2 regions of the Ectobacillus sp. OTK genome follow, and region 1 is predicted to be linked to the other one. Evidence: riboswitches for the same ligand, from Rfam matches in the RefSeq annotation. Region 1 holds a riboswitch; the other holds the start of a gene.
The links. Region 1 has a riboswitch for cobalamin ahead of metE (5-methyltetrahydropteroyltriglutamate--homocysteine S-methyltransferase). Riboswitches for the same ligand answer to the same signal wherever they lie in the genome.
Positions count from the first base shown of each region.

Region 2: another riboswitch for cobalamin. It lies ahead of AC6HZ4_RS12915 ((2Fe-2S) ferredoxin domain-containing protein); the one in region 1 lies ahead of metE (5-methyltetrahydropteroyltriglutamate--homocysteine S-methyltransferase).

Region 1 is NZ_AP048547.1:5,125,711-5,132,011, forward strand. Features, by position in the region: gene AC6HZ4_RS25445 (malate:quinone oxidoreductase) at 486-1,988, shown strand; gene metE (5-methyltetrahydropteroyltriglutamate--homocysteine S-methyltransferase) at 2,287-4,584, opposite strand; cobalamin riboswitch at 4,746-4,938, opposite strand; SAM riboswitch class I at 5,050-5,160, opposite strand; gene tagU (polyisoprenyl-teichoic acid--peptidoglycan teichoic acid transferase TagU) at 5,428-6,301, opposite strand, start outside.
Region 2 is NZ_AP048547.1:2,610,155-2,616,455, forward strand. Features, by position in the region: tRNA gene AC6HZ4_RS12890 (tRNA-Gly) at 1-55, shown strand, start outside; tRNA gene AC6HZ4_RS12895 (tRNA-Ala) at 134-206, shown strand; gene AC6HZ4_RS12900 (cold-shock protein) at 530-733, shown strand; gene AC6HZ4_RS12905 (cold-inducible protein YdjO-related protein) at 843-1,037, shown strand; gene AC6HZ4_RS12910 (NUDIX hydrolase) at 1,189-1,809, shown strand; cobalamin riboswitch at 1,928-2,126, shown strand; cobalamin riboswitch at 2,310-2,495, shown strand; gene AC6HZ4_RS12915 ((2Fe-2S) ferredoxin domain-containing protein) at 2,615-2,998, shown strand; gene AC6HZ4_RS12920 (HoxN/HupN/NixA family nickel/cobalt transporter) at 2,999-3,703, shown strand; gene cobJ (precorrin-3B C(17)-methyltransferase) at 3,705-5,309, shown strand; gene AC6HZ4_RS12930 (sirohydrochlorin chelatase) at 5,347-6,282, shown strand; gene cobK (precorrin-6A reductase) at 6,279-6,301, shown strand, end outside.

The DNA.
Region 1 (6,301 bases):
GGCTTACTTACGCCAGCTTTTTTGTTTTCCCCCTATTGAGGCAACCGGGGGTATAGGGCAGCACCACCACATCAGCGTGTATATACATAGAGTAAGAGCAACACATTAATGGACCGATGATCTGGAAGTTCACTGGCAACGGCAAACCAAAGCCTTAACCCTTGCAAGGGGCTGTGTTTTTTGTATGTTCTAGAGCCTTGTGGACGGACTTCTCACTTCTGACCAGCTTTTAAATAGCTTATAACTATCATAATAATAGTAAATAAATATTTTAATCTATAAACAAAAATGATATACTATTTTTAGGTTATAATCCAATAGTGATATACTATTTATAATCCATAACCGAACAGTGATATACTATTTTTCAGATTATAATTGATCCAGAAAAGATGTGTGACTAGGTCGCGCTCTGGCTTGCTGTGGCGCCTAAGCAGGAGCGCCTACATTCTTTCTGCGAATCTTAGGGGATAAGGAAGGTAAAAATGAGCAACAGACAAACTAGAACAGACGTTATCTTAATTGGTGCCGGAATCATGAGTGCGACTTTGGGAACACTGTTGAAAGAATTAGTACCGGACTGGAAAATTACAGTGTTTGAGAAGCTCGCAAACGCAGGAGAGGAAAGCTCTGACGAATGGAATAATGCGGGAACGGGGCATGCGGCACTGTGCGAGCTTAACTACACCGTCGAAAAACCGGACGGATCCATAGATATTAGCAAAGCGATAAAAATTAATGAACAGTTTCAGCTTTCAAGACAGTTTTGGTCTTATCTTGTAAACAGCAATCTGATACGTAATCCGCAGGACTTTATCATGCCATTGCCTCATATGAGTTTAGTACAAGGGGAAAAAAATGTAACGTTTTTGAAAAAACGTTTTGAAGCACTGGCAAACAATTCCCTGTTTCAAGGGATGGAATTTTCCGATGACCCTGAAAAACTGAAGGAATGGATTCCGCTTATCATGGAAGGCCGTACATCGAATGAACCGATAGCGGCAACAAAAATCGACTCTGGAACGGATGTCAACTTTGGTGCTTTAACACGCATGTTGTTTGACCACTTAAAGAGTAAAAACGTCGAGATAAACTACAAACATAGTGTTGAGGATATTAAACGTACTGGCGACGACTCGTGGGAATTAAAAGTGCATGATATCGATAGCGGTAAAATCGAATACCATACTGCAAAATTCGTCTTTATCGGCGGCGGGGGCGGAAGCCTGCCTTTACTGCAAAAAACCGGTATTCCTGAGTCAAAACATATTGGAGGATTCCCGGTAAGCGGACTATTTATGGTATGTAACAATCCGGAAGTTGTAGCGCAGCATCATGCAAAAGTATACGGTAAAGCTAAGGTTGGTGCTCCTCCAATGTCTGTCCCGCATCTTGATACAAGATATATCGACAACAAAAAAGCATTGCTGTTTGGACCGTTTGCCGGCTTCTCACCGAAGTTCTTAAAAACTGGTTCAAATTTTGATTTGATAGGTTCCGTAAAACTAAATAATGTCTTCACTATGTTGGCGGCAGGCGCAAAAAATGTTCCATTGACAAAATACCTGATCCAGCAAGTTATGTTATCGAAAGAAAAGCGCATGGAAGAGTTACGCGAGTTTATTCCGAACGCCAAAAACGAGGATTGGGATATAGTGGTCGCGGGCCAACGTGTGCAGGTTATCAAAGATACTGCTGCAGGCGGCAAAGGAACGCTTCAATTTGGTACGGAAGTTGTTAGTGCCGCTGATGGCTCGATAGCAGCATTGCTCGGCGCTTCTCCGGGTGCTTCTACCGCCGTTCACGTCATGCTTGAGGTAATAAAAAAATGCTTCCCGCAACATCTAAAAGCGTGGGAACCGAAAATCAAAGAAATAATTCCTTCTTATGGCGTGTCACTAATGGAAAACCCAGAGCTTCTGCACGAAATTCATACTTCAACAGCGCAGACGCTTGGTCTAAGCGAAAAAGAGCCGGTCTTTAGTTAATTCTTTGGAAGTAGAAACCAAGATATTGAATGATTAAGTTTAAGCAACATTTTTCATTAATGAACAATCATTTCTATGATGAAGAGATTGAAAAAAACGGAGATAAAATCAAAAGCTCTGACACTATAAAAGTGCCAGAGCTTTTGGTTTAATGATAGAGTCGAGTGACATATATAATAGAAAGATTTCTAGTCCAAATTCTATAATTATTAGCAAGAAAGGATCCTGTAGTTAAAGTTCTCTTACCAGATATTGAACTACCCTACTTAGGAATAAGCTAGAACTTCCCCCAAAGGTTTTATCCCTTTCTTACAAGCAGCTTTTCTCTCGTTTGTTCTGCCGCTTCAACCATCACCTTAAGTGCTGCAATCGTCTCATCAATACCGCGTGTTTTTAAGCCGCAATCAGGATTGATCCAGAATAGCTTTGGATCAAGCACTTGAAGGGCACGATCAATATTTCTTGTCAACTCTTCAAGCTTTGGTACACGCGGGCTATGAATGTCGTATACACCAAGGCCGATACCTTTATCATACGTATTTTCTTCAAAGGAATGAATTAATTCACCATGACTTTTTGATGTTTCAATCGAAATGACATCAGCATCGAGCGCTTTGATAGCATCGATAATATTTTTAAAATCTGAATAACACATATGAGTGTGAATTTGTGTATCATTTTGGACAGACGCTGTTGCAAGTTTGAACGCATAAACTGCAGCATCAAGATAGCTTTCCCGTTTTTCATGCTTTAACGGCAGCCCCTCACGAAGCGCTGGCTCATCGACTTGAATCATACGGATTCCACTTTTCTCTAGTGTTTCAACTTCTTTTCGAAGCGCAAGCGCAATTTGATTTGCCACATCATAACGAGGAATATCATCGCGTACAAACGACCAGTTTAAAATAGTAATTGGACCTGTCAGCATTCCTTTTACAGGTTTGCTTGTTAACGATTGGGCATATACAGTTTCTGCGACTGTCATTGGTTCTATATATGCAACATCACCGTAAATAAGCGGCGGCTTTACACATCGTGAGCCATATGATTGCACCCAGCCAAATTTCGTAAATTGGAAGCCCGCTAGTTTTTCGCCGAAATATTCAACCATGTCTGTACGTTCAAATTCCCCATGTACAAATACATCCAGACCAAGTTCTTCTTGGATTTCGACCCACTTTTTAATTTCTGCTTTTATATAAGTTTCATATTCTGCATCAATTAACTCGGCTTTCCGCCATTTTAAACGCTGTTTTCTTACTTCTTGTGTTTGCGGGAAGCTTCCGATTGTTGTAGTTGGAAGAAGCGGTAATTGAAAAGCCTTTTCCTGCAGCTCTTGACGGACTGTAAATGGTGCTTGCCGCTCTGCTCTATACGTATGCAGGCTGCGAATCGCTTCCTGAACTTGTGTATTGTTTCGAACTGATGATTGATTTAATGCTTCTATAGCTTCTACACTTGCAGTAATTTCTGTCTGCACTGTTTCCTTTCCTTCTTGCAGTCCTTTTGTAAGTACAACAATTTCATGTAATTTTTCATCAGCAAATGATAATGCATCTTTTAGAGTCTCAGTGAGCGTTTCTTCGCTTTTCACTGTCACAGGCACATGCAGTAAGCTTGATGAAGGCTGCACAATTAGGCGATCTTTTGAAACTACCTCTGCAATCTCTGTAAGAATGGAAAACTTATCATCAAGATTTGCACGCCATATGTTACGCCCGTCAACTACTCCAGCAGCAAGCACCTTGTCTTCTGGGAACCCGTACTTTTTCAAAGCAGCAAGATTCTGGCCGGAATCATGTACAAAATCAAGTCCAATTCCTTGAACAGGAAGTGAGATGACATCTTTGTAATGTTCAATGCTCTCAAAATAGGTTTGCAAAATTACCTTTATGTTTGGTGCTGCTTCATGCAATGTTTGATAAATATCATTGCATAACGCAACCTCTTCTTTCGAAAGCGTTGTTGATAAAATCGGTTCATCGATTTGTACCCACTCTGCACCTTCTTGTTGTAATGTGCGCAGGATGTCAGCATAAAGCGGTACAAATTGATTAACAACTGTTTTAAATTCACTTTTTTGATAGCCTTTTGACAGCTTTACAAATGTTACAGGTCCTAAAATAACTGGCTTTCCATCAATATTAAGTTTTTGTTTAGCCTCTTTATAAAATTGAAGCGGACGGTTTTCAACAAGAGCAGGTACCGCTTCGCCCAGCTCTGGAACAATGTAGTGATAGTTTGTGTTAAACCATTTTGTCATTTCAGACGCAACCGCACCCTTAGTGCCCCGTGCTATATTAAAATACGTTTCAAGCGATACTGTACCTCCGCCATATTCAAAGCGTCTTGGCACTAAGCCGAACATAACAGCTGTATCAAGTACATGATCATACAAGCTAAAGTCTCCAACCGGGATCAGATCAATTCCTTGCTCCCTTTGCTTCTGAAGGTGCTGCAGGCGAATCTCTTCAATTTGCTTTAAAAATGCTTCTTTTTCTAGTTTCCCTGCCCAAAACTGTTCAAGTGCTTGTTTCCATTCGCGTTTTTCACCAATTCTTGGATAGCCTAAATTTGAGCTTTTTACTGTATTCATCGTATTTTTTACACTCCTCATATGTTTGTATTTTCATCCCCAACTAAAAAATCTCCCTTTTCTAAATAGAAAAGAGAGATTCATACGCATAGCTAACTAGAGTTGAGATATCCTGATTTTCTCAACACGTATTCCTCACTCCTCTCTATATCCTCGTAGAGTACAAGCGCACACAACAGGCAGGTCTCCTGACTTAGGCTCATCGCTTCTTATCCCTTCCCATTTCAACATGAAACAGTGGCTCATTGATAAGTCGCTCCCCATCACAGTGGCGGGACCGTGCCGGCATTTCACCGGTCTTCCCTTTTAAGCTGAGTAAATGATTTACACAGCACCTAATGCATTTTGTTATGTAGTTTTTAATAAGAAAGATGCTGGGTCTCGGCCCGCTTTTAGCTTATCCCTTCCTAAATATAAAAAGCCTCTCTATTCCAAATAGAGAGGCTTCATTATTTATGGAATCCCCTCTTATTTGTCAAAGCAATATGCTTTGCAGGAATTAGCACCTTTTCAACAAAGCTGTTGAATGGTTGCCGGGTTTCACAGGGCCAGTCCCTCCACCGCTCTCAATAAGAGTTTTTAGTATCTTATTAATATTTTGAATTTAATAGCCATGTTAACATAATAATCTCAGGGTGTCAAAAAGAATTTTCAAAAAATATGAATCTTGAGTGATTCCCGGTCCACTGTTTGCGATAGGCTATAATACAGAGCTACTGCTTGGGAAAGCATTATCCCCTCTATTTGGAGAAAAAACCATCCAGAAACATCCAGCCTATTTTCGTATAGAAAAACGACCTTGTCAATTGACAAAGTCGTTTTCCATAGTCTGAAGCAGAGCGCTTATTGCAGCTCTAAATGCTGACGAAGCTTTTGTGAAATCTGCTGACGTGTTTCATCTGATACATGGTAATACCAAATGCCGTCCGATGCTATTCCGCCTTTTCCTTCAATTTGAATTTCCTCTGTTTCATTGCGCGCCTCCGCATAATCCTTTTGAATACGGAACATATCGTCCTGCGTTAGGTTTGTTTTCACGTTGCGCTGAATTGCTCCTAGAATATCACCGAAGTTTGCAAGTGACTCAACATTTGCGCCCTTCTTAATCACGGCCTTAATGACCTGACGCTGTCTCATTTGACGACCAAAATCACCGCGCGGGTCCTCTTTTCTCATACGGGAATACGCAAGTGCCTCCGTCCCGTTTAGGTGAATCGGGCCTTCTGCGAAATGATGACCGCCATACGAAAAATCAAGATCATTCACAACATCGACACCGCCGACAGCATCTACAACGTCCTTAAATCCTGCCATGTTAACTTCAATATAATAATCAATTGGAACATTCAAAAAGTTCTCCACTGTGTTGACTGACATATCAATGCCGCCAAAAGCATACGCGTGGTTAATTTTATCGCTTATGCCCTTGCCGACAATCTCTGTGTACGTATCACGCGGAATACTCACCATTTTCATCGACTTCGTATTTGGATTCAACGTAATAAGCATCAAAGAATCTGAACGGCCTTGCTCCGTTTTGCGCTCATCCGCACCAATCATTAAAATAGAAATCGGCGTTTTCTTCTCCAAGTCTACTTTATCTGTACGCTTATCTGAGCTATCACGGTTTAAAGGCTGCTGCACAGCTTCCAGTGTATTTGAAACCTTCGAATATAACGTATATGCATAAATACCGGCTCCAATGACAAGAACGCCG
Region 2 (6,301 bases), 2.5 Mb from region 1:
GTAGAATACAACCTTGCCAAGGTTGGGGTCGCGGGTTCGAATCCCGTCTTCCGCTTTTTTCCATACAAGCTTAAATGATGAAATTTCTTTGTCTTGGACTAAAGAGTTAGGTTTTAAACATTTTTTATATCAAGGGGCCTTAGCTCAGCTGGGAGAGCGCCTGCTTTGCACGCAGGAGGTCAGCGGTTCGATCCCGCTAGGCTCCATTTTATTTTGCGTATGGAGTAATTTGAATGATTGCTTCTGTGTTTTTCTAGTATCATTATTACTGTAAGAAAGCCCTTTCACATGCTGCGAAAGGGCTTTCTTACTATGTAAGGCGTGTGTTAGTTTGTATTGCGTATGCGTTTGATTTGGTATATAATGTAAATGCATGCGTATAAGTGATCCCACCCCAATTCACATATTATCAAGCGTCAGAGGATGATATGAATTACCTATGATGTTTTATAATGTGTGAATTCTTTATTTTTTTATGGGAAAAATAAGAACAGCATATTATATTTATCTGTCAAGGAGGAACAATATAATGCAAGCAACAGGTAAAGTAAAATGGTTTAATAGCGAGAAGGGTTTCGGATTTATTGAAGTCCCGGACGGAAACGATGTATTTGTGCATTTCTCTGCTATTCAAGGCGAAGGCTTTAAAACGCTTGAAGAGGGTCAAGAAGTAAGCTTCGAAATCGAACAAGGCGATCGTGGACCTCAAGCGAAAAATGTTGTAAAGCTATAATTGACATCTAAAAAGGCTGTTAACAGGTAACGTTAGCAGCCTTTTTTGTCCCTGCTTCCCGCAGGACTAAGCAATAGTCTATTTCATCTTTTAAAGGAGGCAGCAAACTATGAATTGGGGTAAAAAGAAAGAGGTTTTTCAACAGGAGCGGGAGCAAGTACCTGTTGCAGTGTGGGAATGTGAATCAGACGATTGTATAGGGTGGATGAGAAAAAATTTTTCATTTGGTGACAATCCTGATTGTCCGTTATGCGGAATGAAGATGAAAAGCGGCGAGCGCCTGCTATATACGTTACCTGATTAATATTTAATAAAAAAGCTAAGCTATGTCTTCATTACAGCTTGGCTTTTTATTTTATTTAGGTTTTTAGTCTATTCTTTCTTTTATCAAGGAAGTGAAGAGAGGGAGAGAGAATCATAACACAGAGAGATCAAACAGAATACGGGGTGAGATGATGGAAGTAGAAAGAGTAGTAAAAAAGCTGCAAAATCGTGTTCCAGATGTCTTAGGGAATGAAGATTTTTCAAAGTTTGCGGTTCTCTTGCCGCTCATTAAGAAAGGAAATGAAATTCACGTTCTATTTGAGGTTCGGTCTCTCCAATTACGAAGGCAGCCTGGGGAAATTTGTTTTCCAGGAGGAAAAATGGATCGAACTGATCGGGATGCGGAATATACGGCAATACGCGAAACGTCAGAGGAGCTTGGAATAAATTTGGAATGTATCACTAATTTATTCCCTTTAGATTATATGGTTTCTCCTTTTGGGACAATCATTTATCCATATGTAGGATTCCTTGAGAATACGGAACAGCTACAGCCTAATCCTTCAGAGGTTGAAGAGGTTTTTACAGTTCCTTTACACCATTTGCGGAATATGCAGCCCGAAATCTATAAGCTTTATTTTAAAATAGAGCCTGAAGAGGGGTTTCCTTTTGATGCAATTGTCGGAGGTAAAAATTATAACTGGCAGGTGCGAGGCCTGGATGAGTATTTTTATTATTACGAGGATCGGGTGATTTGGGGATTGACTGCTAGAATTCTTGCACATTTCTTAGAAATATTAGATGGGAAGTGATTGAGAGTCTGTAATTTTGAAAATTTTTTTAATTATTTGTTGAAAACTTGATATATTTCATCTATCATATGATAAGAAATATTCAGGGTTCTAATTGTTAGAAAATTACATATTATGTTATCAATCAGTAGGATAAGATGCTATAAAGCTTAAAAGGGAATTCGGTGAGAATCCGGAGCTGTCCCCGCAACTGTAAGTGTGAACGAAATGAGCAGACCACTGTATAAGAATGCTTTTGTAAGAGGCAGCTTATATGGGAAGGGCTCAAAGTAGAATGATACACAAGCCAGGAGACCTGTCTTAATCTTATAAAGTTTCAATTTCTTCGGGGATGGAGAATGGGAAGCGATGATGACAAAGGGATTCATATCTATTTGCCCTTTTATGTCTATTTCATCCGCTCAAATTCCACTGAGCGGATTTTTTGCATTTTGATTAATTTCTGTTCCTTATCGTTAAGGATCATTTTCCTTAAATTGTATTTTTGGAAAGAAGAAAATTGCATATGATTTGAATTGGGTGCACAGCGCGTGTTGTGCTTAAAAGGGAAGAACGGTTAAAATCCGTCACGGTACCCGCCACTGTATAGGGGAGTTTTCTTGCACATATGTCACTGAGTCTGATCGGGAAGACGCAAGAAAGCAAAGATCCGAAGTCAGGAGACCTACCTATATTCATTTGTTTCACGAAACCTACGGGCTTATAGGGGAAGTGCAATATCGCGGCATTTTTGTTATGCGTATATTCTGCACCTCTATTCGATAGAGGTGCATTTTATTTTATTAGGATAATAGGAGGGATTAGGATGACAACTTGGAACCTACGAGGAACAAAGCATCATGTACTAATTTGTAACGGGAGCAGTTGTATGAGAAAGGGAGGAGAGGAGGTTACAAAGGCGGTTCGCGATGAGATTGCCTATTTAGATTTAGATTCTGTTGTACATACAACGAGAACGCGCTGTAACGGACGATGCAAGGATGCTTGTGTGATGATTGTGTATCCAGAAGGAACCTGGTATAAGGCTGTTACGCCGGAGTTCGGTACGGAGATTGTGCGGCAGCATTTAGCTGGAGGACAGGTTATAGAGGATGCGGTCATATACGAATATAGCGATGCTGGTTTTGTCGCACCAGAGCAAACAGATTGTATTGTTGGGGTATCAAAGCCCGTAAAGGAGAAGTTCTAAATGGAAGCAATTACTTTTGCTATGCTAGCGATTTTTATAGGAATTCGGCATGGAATGGACGGAGATCATGTGGCTGCAATTGCGGATATGGTAGGCAGCGAAACTGAAAAGAGAAGACGACTTTCTCTTGGAATTATGTATGCTTTCGGACATGGTTTTATTGTGTTTGTTATTGGATTACTATCTATTTTTATCGGCTTAACTTTCTCATCTGCTGTCCGCCAGTGGATGGAAGCGGGAGTAGGGATAACACTTCTTATTTTAGGGATCGTAATCTTGCATTCGATTTTCCGGCAAAAAAAAGAGTATGAGCATAAAAGCCGCATACAAATTGTATATGAGTATATAGCAAGTCTTTTTGGAAGGGACAAACAACAAAAGAGAGTACATCCTGTTTCCTTTGGGATTGCGAGTGCTTTCTTAATAGGGATTATTCATGGAATTGGAGTAGAGAGCCCTACGCAAATTGCTCTCATTTCACATGCGGTTGATCTGAACAGCACATTAGCTGCCACGATGCAACTCATTCTTTTTGTGATTGGACTGCTTGTTTCCACCATATGTATCACATTTTGTCTGTCTTGGGGGTTTATGAAGGCTAGACTTCGAAGAATTCTTTTTCTTGCACTTGGCTCAATTACAGGGATGTATAGTCTAGGGCTAGGGGTTTTTATGTTGCTAGAATGCTGGAAGGGAGGCGCTTAAGATGAAAGGAAAATTGCTTGTAATTGGCTTTGGTCCGGGAAGCTTTGAACATATTACAGAACGGGCAAGAGAAGCATTACAGGAAAGTGATGTTATTATTGGCTACAAAACATACGTAGACCTGATTAAGGGATTATTAACAGGGCAGCAAATTGTCAGCACTGGTATGACGGAGGAGGTAAGCCGGGCACAAGAAGCGGTGAAGCTGGCTGAGCAGGGCAAAAAGGTTGCCGTTATCTCAAGCGGTGATGCAGGTGTATACGGAATGGCAGGCCTTGTATATGAGGTGTTGATTGAAAAGGGGTGGAAGAGAGAAACAGGTGTCGAGGTTGAAGTGGTGCCGGGGATTTCGGCTATCAATTCTTGCGCTTCCTTATTAGGAGCTCCTGTAATGCATGATGCGTGTACCATTAGCTTGAGTGATCATTTAACGCCATGGAGCATCATTGAAAAACGAATTGAGGCTGCAGCTGCAGCAGACTTTGTGATTGCGCTCTATAATCCGAAAAGCGGAAGAAGAACGAGACAAATTGTAGAAGCGCAAAGAATTTTACTTCAGCATCGTTCCCCGGAGACTCCGGTTGGATTAGTAAAAAGTGCCTATCGTGATCGTCAGGAGGTTACGATTACAAATTTAAAGGAAATGCTGGAGCATGATATCGGGATGCTTACAACTGTTGTGATTGGAAACTCTTCAACGTTTTTATACGAAGGTTTGATGATTACACCGCGCGGATATCAACGGAAATATACATTAGGAAAAACAGAGCAGCCTTTAAAGCCGCATCAGCGTTTACAAAAGGAAGCGGAGCCGTGGGCGTTGGAACAAACGATTGCGGCAAGGCAGGAACAAACAACGCAAGCTATCTCATCAAGAGAAATAGCTGAACAGGCCCTCCTAGCCATTACGGGTGGAGAAAATATGGCAGGAAATTCTTTCCTACCGCAAGCAGTTCTCTCTATTTTTGAGGTTGCAGTTAGCCCGGGTGTTGCTAACAAAACATTTACCCCAGCACAAATGATTGCAATTGCCGAAGCTGCGGGGGAGGAAGGAAGCATTACATATACGCCTGATCACTATGTCAAGCTTCAGGTTCCAACCGATAATCCGCAGTCTTTAATAGAAAAGCTTACTGCTAGAGGGTTGGTGCTTTCTCCAGTCGGCGAAGTAGCGACAGTAAAAGCATGTGATTTTTGTGACGGAGAGAAGAAGGATTCCATTCCGTACGCTGAAGCGCTGCAAGAGAGCTTAGGCGGTATGGAACTTCCAAAGGAGCTGAAAATTGGTTTTAATGGCTGCGCGATGGCGTGTTACGGAGCGGTGCAGGAGGATATTGGCATTGTGTATCGTAAAGGTGCGTTTGATCTATTTTTAGGAGGAAAAACGATAGGACGAAATGCGCATCCTGGTCAACCAGTTGCGGAGGGGATTCCGACAGACCAGCTTGTAAGTATAGTGGAAAATATTGTTCATGAATATAAAGAGACAGGATATCCAAATGAGCGTTTCTTTAAATTTTTTAAGCGTAAAAAAAATCTGCAAGGATTTCAACATGAGGACGTTGCGCCAAAGCTGCAGGTAGAGCCGGCTGCATGCGGGGATTAACAGAAATGAAATCTTTTCTATTATAGGAGGAAATAAGATGCAAGCAGTTTTATTTGTTGGACATGGCAGCAGGGATCCAGAAGGAAATAAACAGGTAAGGCAATTTATTGAAAATATGAAATCCAGCCTAGATAATTCGTTATTAATTGAAACATGCTTTTTAGAATTTGAGCGGCCGACAATAAGTCAAGGGATTGATACATGTGTAGAGAAAGGCGCAGAGCATGTGATCCTCATTCCAATTATGCTGCTTCCAGCTGGGCATTCGAAAATCCATATTCCAGCAGCAATTGATGCAGCAAAGAAAAAATATCCGGATATTCAATTTACATATGGCAGACCAATCGGAATTCATGAGGAAACGTTTGAAATCTTAAAAACAAGGCTGCAGGAGATCGGCGAGCATATAGAAGAACCGCCAGAAGATACGGCTGTTATACTTCTTGGAAGAGGCGGCAGCGATCCAGATGCAAACAGTGAATTATATAAGATTGCTAGATTGCTATGGGAAAAAACGAACTACAAATTAGTAGAGCCGGCATTTATCGGTGTTACAAGCCCTCTTACAGATGAGGGTGTCGCACGTTGTATCAAGCTTGGTGCAAAGAAAATTATTATTCTACCTTATTTTCTATTTACAGGTGTGTTAATTAAGCGGTTAGAAGAGATGACAGATCAATTCCGTCTTCAATACCCAGACATTGAATTTCAATTAGCTGGATATTTTGGCTTCCATTCTAGATTACAAACGATTTTAAAAGATCGTGCGCAAGAGGCGCTGCAGGATGAAGTGAAAATGAACTGTGATACATGTCAATATCGTCTTGGTGTAATGGAACATATGCATCATCACCATCATCACGACCATGATCACCATCATCATGATCACCACCATCACGACCATGATCACCACCATCATGACCATGATCATGACCACCATCATGACACGGACGAAAAGGCGGGAGTGCGATGAAGGTATTTTTGCTAGCAGG